Regions from separate parts of the Streptomyces sp. NPDC058295 genome, predicted to be linked through region 2. Evidence: riboswitches for the same ligand, from Rfam matches in the RefSeq annotation. Region 2 holds a riboswitch; each other region holds the start of a gene.
The links. Region 2 has a riboswitch for thiamine pyrophosphate ahead of ACFVYS_RS17405 (thiamine ABC transporter substrate binding subunit). Riboswitches for the same ligand answer to the same signal wherever they lie in the genome.

Region 1 (4,273 bases), on a different contig from region 2:
GCAGCGTGCGCTCGTCGGCGATGACCTCCAGCTTGACCAGATCGGTGCCCAGCGCCTCCCGCGCCAGCCGGGCCGTCAGCACGGCCTCCCCGGCGGTGAAACAGCCCGCCGTGTTCGGCAGCACCCGGATACCGAGCCGCTCCAGCACCGACAGCACGGAACCGTGCACCGAGGGGTCCACCCGGCGCATCGCGACCGTCGTCAGCTCGGTCCCGGACGCCACCAGCGCCCGCTCCAGCACCTCCAGGCTGGGCGCGCCCCCCGTGCCCATGATCAGACGGGACGAGAAGGACCTGCCTCCGAGGACGAAGGGATCGTCGGCCATGGCTCAGCCCCCCTGGACCGCGGTGAGGACTTCCACCCGGTCACCGTCGCGCAGAGCCGTCGACGGCCACTGCGCGCGCGGGACGACGGTCTCGTTGAGCGCCGCGGCCACCCCGGAGGGCGCCGGCGTCAGGGACCGTACGACGCTGTCGAGGGCCGTACCGGGAGCGAACTCGCGCCGCTCTCCGTTCACCGAGATCTGCACGGGCGCGTTCTTCCTGGCGTTCTGCCGGGTGTTCATGCGGACTGCTCCGAGAGTGCGGTGGCGCCGAAGCGCCGGGGCGTGAAGGGACGGGCCTCGTCCGGGAGCTCCCCGGTGGCCAGGGCGTGCGCCATCGCGTCACCCGTCACCGGCGTCAGCAGCACGCCGTTGCGGTAGTGGCCGGTGGCCAGCAGCAACCCCGCCAGCTCCGTCGGCCCGAGCAGCGGCGCGTTGTCCGGGGATCCGGGCCGCAGCCCCGCGCGCGTCTCCGTGAGCGGCAGCTCGGTGATCCCGGGGACCAGCTCGTGGGCGTCGCGCAGCAACTCGTACACGCCCCCCGCCGTGACCGTGGTGTCCCAGCCCAGCTCCTCGCTGGTGGCGCCCACGACCAGCTCGCCGTTCTCCCGGGGGACCAGGTAGACCTGGCTGCCGCGCACCACGGCCCGTACGGTCCGGCTCAGGAACGGCGCGTACCGCGGCGGCACGGTCAGCCGCAGCACCTGGCCCTTCACCGGCCGTACGGGCGGCAGCACGTCCTGCGGCACCCCCGCGAGCCGTCCGCTCAGGCTGCCGCCGGCGAGCACCACCTGCCCCGCCTCCAGGGCCGTACCGTCCCGCGTGACGACCCCCGTGGCGCGCTCGCCCACGACGGACAGCCGCTCGGCCCGTACGCGGTGGAAGGCCACCCCGGCCCGCTCGCACGCGGCCACCAGCGCCGCGGTCAGCCGCCGCGGGTCGATCTGGTGGTCGCCGTCGACCCGCAGCCCGCCCCGCACCCCGGGCGCCAGCAGCGGCTCCAGGCGTCGGCACTCACGCCCGGACAGCCACTCCGACTCCAGCCCCGACTGCTGCTGCAGTGCGTGCAGTTCGCGCAGATGGGCGCGGTCGTCGGAGTCCAGCGCGACCGCGAGCGTGCCGCAGCGCCGGTAGCCGAGGTCGTGCCCGGTCAGCTCCGTCAGCTCGGCCGCGAACTCCGGATAGCGGCGGGCGGAGGCCAGGTTGAGGCCGAGCAGGGTCTGCTCGCCGTGGTGCAGTTCCGTGACGGCGGCCAGCATCCCGGCCGCCACCTGGGCGGCCCCGCCGCCCGGCGCCGGGTCGACCACCGCCGTGGCGAAGCCGCGCTGCGCGGCCCGCCAGGCCGTGACCAGGCCGATGATCCCGCCCCCGATGACGAGGACGTCTGACGTACGTGGAGACGACATGGGCGTCCAGCCCCTCCCTTCGCCGGCATGACCCGGATCAGGTTCGACGGTCGGAGGCCGCCAGCCTCCCTCTCAGCCCGGTGCGTCCGGACTCCCGCGTGTGCTCTAGGTTGGCCACCCTAGCCCGTGGTCCGGCGCCTCTGTAAGGGAGCCTTTCGTCATGCCCCGCTCGTTGGACGGCCTCGTCCTCGCGCCCGTCGCCGACCAGGCCCCGGGCCAGGTCGGCACCCGCACCCGCTTCACGTACCACGAGCGCGGCGGTGAGATCTGGGCGGAGTACGCGGGCGGTGACGTCGTACGCGGGCATCTGGTGGGTACCCGCGAAGGGGACCGGCTCGACTTCCGGTACGTACAGCTCAAGCACGACGGGACGACGTCCTCGGGGCACTGCGTCTCGACGGTCACGGAGCTCGCGGACGGACGGGTGCGGCTCGAGGAGAGCTGGGCGTGGGAGTCGCAGGAGGGCAGCGGCACCAGCGTTGTGGAGCAGGTCACGGCGCACGAGCACTGACTGACGATTCGTCAGCCGCCTAAGGTGATCAGGTGAGTGAGCAGAGGCAGGAAGAAGGCGGCCCGTCCGGGCGGCGCGTGGTGGTCGTCGGCGCGGGCATGGCGGGGGTGCAGACCGCCGTGGCCCTGCGGGAACAGGGCTTCGACGGCACGGTGACGTTGATCGGCGCGGAGCCCCACCAGCCCTACGACCGGCCCCCGCTGTCCAAGGCCGTCCTGCTGGGCAACGCCGAGGGTTCCGCCTTCGACGTCGACTTCGAAGGCCTCGGCATCGAGCTGGTGCTCGGCCGCGAGGTGAGCGGCCTTCGCCCGGCCGACCACGAGCTGGACACCGAGGCCGGGCCCGTCCCCTACGACGTCCTCGTCCTCGCCACCGGCGCCGAACCTATCCGGCTGCCCGGCGCCGAGGGCGTGCCCGGCGTGCACCTGCTGCGCACCCTGGACGACGCCGAACGGCTGCGGCCCGTGCTCGCCCGTCAGCACGACATCGTGGTCGTCGGCGCCGGCTGGATCGGCGCCGAGTTCGCCACGGCCGCGCGGGAGGCCGGCTGCGCGGTCACCGTCGTCGAGGCCGCCGACCGGCCGCTGGCCGGGGCGCTGCCCGCCGAGGTCGCCGCCCCGATGGCCGCCTGGTACGCCGACAGCGGCATCGAGCTGCGCACCCACGCGCGCGTGGAGCGCGTCGAGCCCGGTGCGGTCGTCCTGGACGACGGCTCCCGGCTGCCCGCGGGCGCGGTCGTGGTGGGCATCGGCGCCCGCCCCGCCACCGCCTGGCTGGCCGGCTCCGGCGTCGCGCTCGGCGCCCACCGCGAAGTCGTCGCCGACGCCCAGCTGCGGACCTCCGTGCCCGATGTGTACGCGGTCGGCGACTGCGCATCCTTCCCTTCGGGGCGGTACGGCGAGCGGCTCCTCGTCCATCACTGGGACAACGCCCTCCAGGGGCCGCGCACGGTCGCGGCGAACATCGTCGGCGCCGCCACCGACGAACCCCTGGCCGTCTACGACCCGGTCCCGTACTTCTGGTCCGAGCAGTTCGGCCGCTTCGTCCAGTACGCCGGGCACCACGCCGACGCCGACCGCGTCCTGTGGCGCGGCGACCCGTCGGGGCCGGCCTGGTCGGTGTGCTGGCTGCGCGAGGACCGGCTGGTCGCCCTGCTGGCCGTGGGCCGGGCGCGCGACCTCGCCCAGGGCAAGCGGCTGATCCTGGCGGGCACGCCCATGAATCCGCGGCTCCTCGCGGACCCGGCGAGGCCGATGAAGGCGGCGACGGCGGCGACCTGAGCGCCTGGTCGGACCGGCTCGGTTTCCGACTGTCAGCGGCAGATGGCAGGCTTGTTCCCGTGACCGAGATTGACGCAAAGACCGATGCTCTCGTCCCCGCCTGGCTCACCGTGCCCGACATCGCGGAGATGCTCGATGTCGACGTGATCCGCGTCCGGCAGCTGATCAAGGACGGCCAGCTCATCGCCGTGCGCCGTGGCGAGAACCGCGCGCTGCACATCCCCGCCGCCTTCATCGACGGGGACAAGGTGGTGAAGGGCCTGGTCGGGACCCTGACCCTGCTGCGGGACGACGGCTTCAAGGACGAAGAGATGCTGGAGTGGCTCTTCAGCCCCGACCCGAGCCTGCCCGGCACCCCCGCGCAGGCCCTGAGTGAGAATCGCGGCACGGAGGTGAAGCGCCGCGCCCAGGCGCTCGCCGTCTGACCCGCGTATTCGAACCGACACACCCGGCGTGCGGGGGCGCTCGCTCCCGTACGCCACCGCACTGGGGGGACCTTCGTATGCCCGACACCGCCCGCACCGGCCTGGCCGACGCCCTGCTGTACCTCTGCACGGACGCCCGCACCCGCCAGGGCGACCTCCCGGAGTTCCTGGACGCGGTCCTCGCGGGCGGTGTCGACATCGTCCAGCTGCGGGACAAGGGCATCGAGGCGGCCGAGGAGCTGGAGCACCTCGAGGCGTTCGCCGACGCCTGTGCCCGGCACGGCAAGCTGCTCGCGGTCAACGACCGCGCGGACGTCGCGCACGCGGCC
Region 2 (4,273 bases):
AGGAGGTGAAGGTGAAGAGGAAGACCATCAGCGTGGCGGCCGCGACGGCGGGCCCCAGGGCGGGCAGGGTCACCGTGCGCCACGCCGTCAGCCGGGACGCGCCGAGCATCCGCGCCGCTTCCTCCTGCCGCGGGTCGAGCTGCGACCACAGCCCGCCCACCGTCCGTACGACGACCGCGTAGTTGAAGAAGACGTGCGCCAGCAGGATCGCCCACACCGTGGTGTCCAGCCGTACGCCCCACAGATCGTCGAGCAGCCCACCGCGTCCGACGAGCGCCAGGAACGCCGTGCCGACGACGACCGTCGGCAGCACGAACGGGACGGTGACGACGGCGCGCAGCACCTGCTTGCCCGGGAACTCCAGGCGGGCGAAGACATACGCGGCGGGCAGCGCGACCAGGAGGGTCAGCGCGGTCGAGGCCAGCGCCTGCCAGGTGGTGAACCACAGGACGTGCCGGATGTCGGACTGCGCGAGCACGTCCCACAGCCGCCCGAAGCGCCAGCCCCCGTCGGAGCCGAGTCCCCGGGCGACGATCGCGGCGACCGGGTAGGCGAAGAAGACCGCGAAGAACGCGACGGGCACGGCCATGAGTCCGAGCCGCGCCGCGTTCCCCGCGCGGGCCGCGCGTCCGGTCACTTCAGTACGAGCGAGGTCCATGACTTGACCCAGTCGTCACGGTTGTCGGCGATCTTCGCCGGGTCCAGCGTCTCGGGGTCCTTCGCCTGCGGCCCGAACTGCGTGAACTCCGCCGGGACCGCGGCCCCCTGGCGCACCGGGTAGACGAACATGTTGAGCGGCATGTCCTGCTGGAACTCCGCGGTGAGCAGGAAGTCGAGCAGCGCCTTGCCGCCCTCGGGGTTGGCGGCGTTGCTCAGCAGACCCGCGTACTCGACCTGGCGGAAGCAGGTGCCGGCGGAGACTCCGGTCGGGGCGGTGGTCGGCTTCGGGTCGCCGTAGATCACCTCGGCGGGCGGCGAGGAGGCGTACGAGACGACGAGCGGCCGGTCGGCCCCCGCCTTCTTTCCGCCCGCAGAGCCGGAGAACTCCTCGTTGTAGGCCTGCTCCCAGCCGTCGACCACCTTCACGCCGTTGGCCTTGAGCTTCTTCCAGTAGTCCGCCCAGCCCTCGTCGCCGTACTTCGCGGCGGTCCCGAGGAGGAATCCCAGCCCCGGGGAGGAGGTGGCGGCGTTCTCGGTGACCAGCAGGTTCTTGTACGCGGGCTTCAGCAGGTCGTCGAAGGAGGCGGGCGGGGTCAGCTTGTGCGCGCTGAAGTACGCCTTGTCGTAGTTGACGCAGATGTCACCGGTGTCGACGGGCGTGACCCGGTGCTTCTTCTGGTCGGCCCGGTACGCGGGCAGGACCTGGTCCGCGCCCTTCGCCTCGTACGACTGGAAGAGCCCGTTGTCGAGGGCGCGGGACAGGAGCGTGTTGTCGACGCCGAAGAAGACGTCGCCCTGCGGGTTGTCCTTGGTGAGGATGGCCTTGTTGACGGCCTGACCGGCGTCGCCGTCCTTGAGGACCTTCACCCGGTAGCCGGACTGCTTCTCGAAGTCCGCGAGCACGTTCTTGGAGACGGCCCACGAGTCGTGGCTGACGAGGGTGACGGTCTTGGACTTCGCCGCCGAACCGTCGTCGTCCGACGATCCGCAGGCGGACAGCGTGACGAGGCCGAGGCCGACGGCCGCGGCCACGAACGTCCTGGTGTGCACTGGATTTCCTCCTGGGGTTGACCAGGAAGAGACGCGGCCCTGCCCGGGCACCCGCGGAAGGTTCCGCCGGTGCCCGGGCAGGGCGCAACAGCTTGAGTGATGACCGAACTTCCTACCCAGAATGACCTGGGCAAGGTTCAGAGGGTCTGCGGACTCTCCCGCACTCTCAGCGCTGTGGCGCTCCCCTGTCGGAATATGAAGATGTACTGATACGGACGTACTGATACCCGATAACTGATACCGGGATCAGACTACCGCTCGGTGGCCGCGAGCTGACCGCACGCCCCGTCGATCTCCTGGCCACGGGTGTCCCGGACCGTGACGGGCACCCCGTGCGCGGCGATCGCCTCGACGAACGCCTTCTCGTCCTCGGGCCGCGACGCCGTCCACTTCGAACCCGGGGTCGGGTTGAGCGGGATGAGGTTGACGTGCACGGGCTTGCCGCGCAGCAGCCGCCCGAGCCGGTCACCACGCCAGGCCTGGTCGTTGATGTCGCGGATCAGCGCGTACTCGATGGACAGCCGGCGCCCGGACCGCTCGGTGTACTCGAACCCGGCGTCCAGCACCTCGCGCACCTTCCACCGTGTGTTCACGGGGACGAGGGTGTCGCGCAGCTCGTCGTCCGGCGCGTGCAGGGAGATCGCGAGCCGGCACTTGAAGCCCTCGTCGGAGAACCGGTGGATGGCCGGCACCAGCCCGACCGTCGACACGGTGATGCCCCGCTGCGAGATCCCGAGCCCGTCCGGAGCCGGGTCGGTGAGCGCGCGGATGGCGCCGACGACCCGCTTGTAGTTGGCGAGCGGCTCGCCCATCCCCATGAAGACGATGTTGGAGAGCCGGGCAGGCCCCCCGGGCACGTCCCCGTCCCGCAGCGCCCGCATCCCGTCGACGATCTGGTGCACGATCTCGGCGGTGGACAGATTACGGTCGAGACCCGCCTGCCCGGTCGCGCAGAACGGGCAGTTCATCCCGCACCCGGCCTGCGAACTGATGCACATCGTCACCCGGTCCGGGTAGCGCATCAGCACCGACTCCACGAGCGTGCCGTCGAACAGCCGCCACAGGGTCTTACGGGTGGTCCCCTGGTCCGTCGACAGATGCCGCACGACCGACATCAGGTCCGGCAGCAGCGCCTCACGCAGCTTCTCGCGGGCACCGGCGGGGATGTCGGTCCACTCCGCCGGGTCGTGCGCGTAACGCGCGAAGTAGTGCTGCGACAGCTGCTTGGCACGGAACGGCTTCTCCCCGATCTCCGCCACGACCTCCTTCCGCTCGGCGGGCGAGAGGTCGGCGAGATGCCGCGGCGGCTTCTTGGCTCCGCGGGGGGCGACGAAAGTGAGTTCTCCGGGCTTAGGCATAACTCTTCCAGTGTCGCAGATCGATTGGCTCGGCCCAGGGCCAAGCCTCCCACCGCACTCCCTGAACGCCGTTCGGGGCTGCCTGCCCTCCAGCCGCACGTGCAGACGCCCGAGAGCCTCCCTACGTAGGACGACCTGTACATCTGGGTCCCCTCTCCTCCGAACCTGACCTTTCGAAGCCACGCCACGGACTTCGACAGACAGGGTGCACTCCGGACACGGGTCTCCAGCTCCGCCGGCGCACAACATCCACCGCGCCGACTTGATCAAAGTCGCAGAACGCCCCCACGGCAGCGCACCACCACCATCATTTCGCAGTTCGCTCGCTCTCTACCCCCCCTACCTCTCTCCGGCTATCCTTTGCCCGAAGTCCTTCTCCATGGGAGGCAAGGGGTGGACAACCGTTTAACGGTCGGAATCGACGTAGGTGGCACAAAAACCGCCGCCGTCCTCATCTCAAGTACGAAGAAAATACTTGCAGAAATTACCGAACCGACGAACCGTTCAGCGTCTCCCGAACAATCTGTCGAACATTCTGAGGCATTGATCGATCGCCTACTCAGGGAAACGCATCATGTGCGGCGATCAGTGGAAGCGGTGGGAGTCGGACTTCCAGGCCTCATCGCGCCGGACAGAACATTCCGAGATTCCATCATCCTGCCGACGTGGCTGAATGTCGACTTTCAGTCGCTACTCCAGCAGCGACTGGGCGTTCCCGTCATCGTCGACAATGACACAACCATGGCAGCTTTAGGCCATATGGCAAGCATCCCACCGAGCGAACGGCCACGTTGCCTCGTCTGCCTCACTCTCGGCACGGGAGTTGGCGGAGCGGTTCTGCTGAACGGTATACCACTGCGAGGAATTGACGGAACGGCCGGGCAGATCGGCCACATCACCGTCGACCCCGCAGGAAGGAATTGTGATTGCGGCAGTGCGGGCTGCCTCAATTCGTACGCATCAGGAACGGCCATCACCGCACGCTATGCCGAACTGAGCGCCGAAGGATCGACATTAGAAGCTGCGCCCGAGGCAGCAGCGAAAAAAGCCGACTTCCGCGAGGCCCTGCATATGGGCGATCCACAAGCACAACAAGCACTGACCGAAGCCACCACAGCTTTGATCGTTGCCATCTCTAACATGGTGAACGTATTGAATCCCGAAGTCGTCGTCCTGGGTGGGGGCGTCGCAGGCTTGGGATCTAC
Region 3 (4,273 bases), on a different contig from region 2:
TGAGTGACCGTCACGTCGTCGAGGACGCCGAGCGAGCCGATGATGATGCCGGCCAGCAGCAGACCGCTCATGTCGATCGACGGGTACAGGCCGTGGATCAGGCCGGTGTTGTCGTCCGTGTTGCCGGTCAGCGCGGCCCAGTCGATGAACAGCGAGCCGAGGACGCCGATCAGCAGGAGCGAGATCAGCGTGCCGAGCACCGCGACGGAGGTGCGGGCCGAGAGCCCGTGGCAGAGATACAGCGCGATCAGCATGATGGCGCTCGACCCCACCACCGCCACGACCAGCGGGTTCGACCCCTGGAGGATCGCGGGCAGCACGAAGAAGTTCAGCACCATGAAGCTGATGGCCAGCGCGACCAGCGCCATGACGCCCCGCAGCCGCCCGACGACCACGACGGCGACCGCGAAGATGATCGCCAGGACCGCCATGGGGATGCGGCGGTTCACGTCGGTCACCGAGTACTGGAGATCCTTCGGCGCGGAGGGCTCGTAGGCGACCACGACCTTCTCGCCCTGCTCCAACTGCCGTGACTGGTCGGGCTGGACGATCTCCGTGAACGTACGGCCCTTGTCGTCGCCGGTGTCCACCCGGATCGTGGCCCTCTTGCAGGTGCCGCCCGCCTGCTGCTGCGCGGAGGAGCCCTCGGCCGTGGAGGTGTGGCCGGTAGGGGTGTCACCCGAGGCGTTCACCGACGCGCAGCTCAAGCTCACGACCTTGGTGACCGTGGCCTGCTGGGTCTGCCGGTCGAAGCCGACTCCGGTGCGCTCGTGCGCAGGGGCTCCGCCGGGCCACAGCACCACGAGCCCCACCAGTACCGCGGCACCGAACGGGATGAGGATGGCCGCGATGACCTTGCGCAGGTGCTGGGAGACAGGGGCGGCCGGGCCGTGACTGTGGCTGTGCGAATGCCCGTGCCCGCCGTCGGAACCGGATCCGGAACCGTGCCCGTCGCCCGGGCCATGGCCGTGTCCGCCGCCGTGGCCCTCTCCGGAACCGTTCCCGGGGCCACCGCCATGACCGCCGTCGTGACTCTGCCCATGACCGTGTTCGCGGTCGAAGCCATATCCGTCACCAGGGCCGGGACCAGAACCAGGAACAGGACCAGAGCCACGTTCAGGACGAGGGCCCGGGCCGGGACGAGGGCCGGAATCATGGTCGGGTCCGTACTCCTGCCCGGGCACGGACCCATCCCCGTCGTCGTACCCGCGGCCGTTCCCGTATCCCTGGCCGTCCCCGTATCCCTGGTCGTTCTCGGGCCCTTGCCCGCTGCGGTACTCCTGCCCGCTCCGGTATCCCCGGCGGGTCCCGGGCTCTGGACCGTTGCCGTAGCCCAGGCCGCTTCCCGCCCCCGACCCAGACCGCGCCCCCGGTCCCGACTGCGTCCCCGGGCCTGCCCCGCGGCCCTCGATCGGGCGGGGGCGTTGCCCGCCAGGGGTTCCGGCACGTCTCAGTCCGCCGAGGCCGCCTGCGTATCCCGGCCCGTGGTCGGGACTGCGCGGGTGATCGTGACCGTTGCCGGAGTCGCGGTCCCCTCTGGGGCCGCCGGCAGAACCGCTTCCGGAGCCATTGCCGGAGCCATTGCCGGGACCGCTGCCGGCGCCCGGTCGGCGGGGCGGCTCGGGCGGCGGGTACGGGGGCTGGTGTGTCGTGGTCACCGACCGATCATCGCAAGAACGACACGGGCCCTCTGTTCACCGCGCCAGAATTGACGCTAGCGTGGAGACAACCTTTGCACACGCGGGAGCTCGGAGCACCGGGCTGAGAGGGCGCTGACCTCCGTCTTCGCGATGTCTCACGTGGAACGTCTCTCGAATCGAGTGATGTTTCACATGAAACATCGGCAGGCGGTAGCCGCTGCGTCGACCGCCGAACCTGTTACCGGGTAATGCCGGCGTAGGGAGTAGGTCTCATGACCAACAAGGACGCACGCACGCCTGCCTTCACGCAGCACGCGACCAGCGAAAGCACGGTCGACGTGAATGCCTCGGAGGCCGGGAAGTCCATCGGCTGGCACAAGGGGTACGTCGAGGGCACCCGCCCCGATCTACAGGTGCCGGTTCGTCAGGTGCATCTCACCAACGGGCAGTCGGTCAGCCTGTACGACACCTCCGGCCCGTACACCGATCCACTCGTCGAGACGGAGGTCCGCAGGGGCCTGTCGCCGTTGCGCGAGAACTGGATCATCGCCCGGGGCGACACCGAGGAGTACGCGGGCCGGCCGGTCCGTCCCGAGGACGACGGACTCAAGCACACCTCACCGCGCGGCGGGCTGCGTAACCTCGACGCGGTCTTCCCTGGCCGGCCGCGCCTGCCGCGCCGCGGGCGGGACGGCGAGGCGGTCACCCAGCTCGCGTATGCGCGCCGGGGGGAGATCACACCCGAGATGGAGTTCGTGGCCATCCGAGAGAACGTTTCCCCCGAGGTGGTTCGCGAGGAGATCGCGGCGGGCCGCGCCGTGCTGCCGGCCAACGTCAACCACCCGGAGATCGAGCCGATGATCATCGGCAAGCGGTTCCTGGTGAAGGTCAACGCCAACATCGGCAACTCGGCGGTGACGTCCTCCATCGAGGAGGAGGTCGAGAAGATGACCTGGGCGACCCGCTGGGGCGCCGACACGGTCATGGACCTGTCGACCGGCCGCAACATCCACACCACCCGCGAGTGGGTGCTGCGCAACTCCCCCGTTCCCATCGGCACGGTGCCGCTGTACCAGGCGCTGGAGAAGGTCGACGGCCGCGCCGAGGAGCTGACCTGGGAGATCTACAAGGACACCGTCATCGAGCAGGCCGAGCAGGGCGTGGACTACATGACGGTCCACGCCGGTGTCCGCCTTTCGTACGTCCCGCTCACCGCCAACCGCAAGACCGGCATCGTGTCCCGGGGCGGCTCGATCATGGCGGCCTGGTGCCTCGCGCACCACAAGGAGTCGTTCCTCTACGAGAACTTCGAGGAACTCTGCGAGATCCTCGCCGCCTACGACGTCACGTACTCGCTGGGCGACGGCCTGCGGCCGGGTTCCATCGCGGACGCCAACGACGCGGCTCAGTTCGCGGAGTTGAGGACCCTCGGGGAACTCAACCGGGTCGCGAAGCGTTTCCATGTTCAGACGATGATCGAAGGCCCGGGCCATGTCCCGATGCACAAGATCAAGGAGAACATCGACCTTCAGCAGGAGATCTGTGATGAAGCTCCGTTCTATACGCTCGGCCCGCTGACGACGGACGTCGCGCCGGCGTACGACCACATCACCTCCGGCATCGGTGCCGCGATGATCGCCTGGTGGGGCACGGCGATGCTCTGCTACGTCACGCCCAAGGAGCATCTGGGCCTGCCCAACCGTGACGACGTCAAGACCGGTGTCATCACCTACAAGATCGCCGCCCACGCAGCCGACCTCGCCAAGGGGCACCCCGGTGCGCAGGAATGGGACGACGCGCTGTCGGACGCCCGCTTCGAGTTCCGCTGGGAGGACCAGTTCAACCTGGCCCTCGATCCTGACACGGCACGGGAGTTCCACGACGAGACACTCCCCGCGGAGCCGGCGAAGACGGCGCACTTCTGCTCGATGTGCGGGCCGAAGTTCTGCTCGATGAAGATCAGCCAGAGCATCAACGAGCGGTTCGGCGCCGGGGCGGCCGAGGGGGCCTCGGCGGAGGAGATCGCCGAGGGCATGCTGGAGAAGTCGAAGGAGTTCGCGGCGAGCGGGAACCGGGTGTACCTGCCGCTGGCTGACTGACGTACGCGGAACGGCGCTGTCCCCGGAGGTCCGAGGCCTGGGGACAGCGCCATCAGCGACCGGCGCGGAGGGGGGAGAGAGGGCGTTGTTGCGATCGGGGGGAGAGGGACCTTGGAGTGGATGAAGTCGACGGCGCCGGTCCGGTCATTGGCCTGGCGGGGCGATGAGCTGGTCGATGCGGTGGGCGGCCGGGCGTGGAGCACCGATGGTGTGGAGCGCCGGACGGCCACCGATCACGGCCCCGGCTTCGACAGAAGTGTCGTCTCCCCCTCCGGCCGCTACAGCGTCGTCTATGCGGAACGGGGGACCGAAGCGCTGCTGCTGGAGGGCACGCACCCCCTCCGTGCGCTGACGCGCAGCCCGGAGCACGCCGAGGACTACGACTACCCCGTGGCCCTGGGGGTCCTGAGGGACGGCCGGGAGATCCTGGTCCACTGCCCGGAGGAGTACAACGTTCTCCAGATCGAGGACGCGGCGTCAGGGCAGCGGCTCACCACCGGCGCCCGCGAGGCGAAGGACGTGTTCCATTCCCGG

Region 1: it holds a riboswitch for thiamine pyrophosphate, as region 2 does, so the genes downstream of both, thiO (glycine oxidase ThiO) here and ACFVYS_RS17405 (thiamine ABC transporter substrate binding subunit) in region 2, are expected to answer to the same signal.
Region 3: it holds a riboswitch for thiamine pyrophosphate, as region 2 does, so the genes downstream of both, thiC (phosphomethylpyrimidine synthase ThiC) here and ACFVYS_RS17405 (thiamine ABC transporter substrate binding subunit) in region 2, are expected to answer to the same signal.

The regions. Positions count from the first base shown of each region.
Region 1 is NZ_JBHVYO010000069.1:19,862-24,134, forward strand. It holds gene ACFVYS_RS40215 (thiazole synthase) at 1-325, opposite strand, end outside; gene thiS (sulfur carrier protein ThiS) at 329-529, opposite strand; gene thiO (glycine oxidase ThiO) at 562-1,728, opposite strand; TPP riboswitch at 1,726-1,836, opposite strand; gene ACFVYS_RS40230 (hypothetical protein) at 1,889-2,239, shown strand; gene ACFVYS_RS40235 (NAD(P)/FAD-dependent oxidoreductase) at 2,317-3,519, shown strand; gene ACFVYS_RS40240 (Rv2175c family DNA-binding protein) at 3,579-3,944, shown strand; gene thiE (thiamine phosphate synthase) at 4,022-4,273, shown strand, end outside.
Region 2 is NZ_JBHVYO010000014.1:105,577-109,849, reverse strand. It holds gene ACFVYS_RS17410 (ABC transporter permease) at 1-658, opposite strand, end outside; gene ACFVYS_RS17405 (thiamine ABC transporter substrate binding subunit) at 634-1,710, opposite strand; TPP riboswitch at 1,802-1,907, opposite strand; gene rlmN (23S rRNA (adenine(2503)-C(2))-methyltransferase RlmN) at 1,962-3,068, opposite strand; gene ACFVYS_RS17395 (ROK family protein) at 3,462-4,273, shown strand, end outside.
Region 3 is NZ_JBHVYO010000011.1:54,522-58,794, reverse strand. It holds gene ACFVYS_RS14095 (YibE/F family protein) at 1-1,184, opposite strand, end outside; TPP riboswitch at 1,731-1,920, shown strand; gene thiC (phosphomethylpyrimidine synthase ThiC) at 1,913-3,739, shown strand; gene ACFVYS_RS14085 (hypothetical protein) at 3,860-4,273, shown strand, end outside.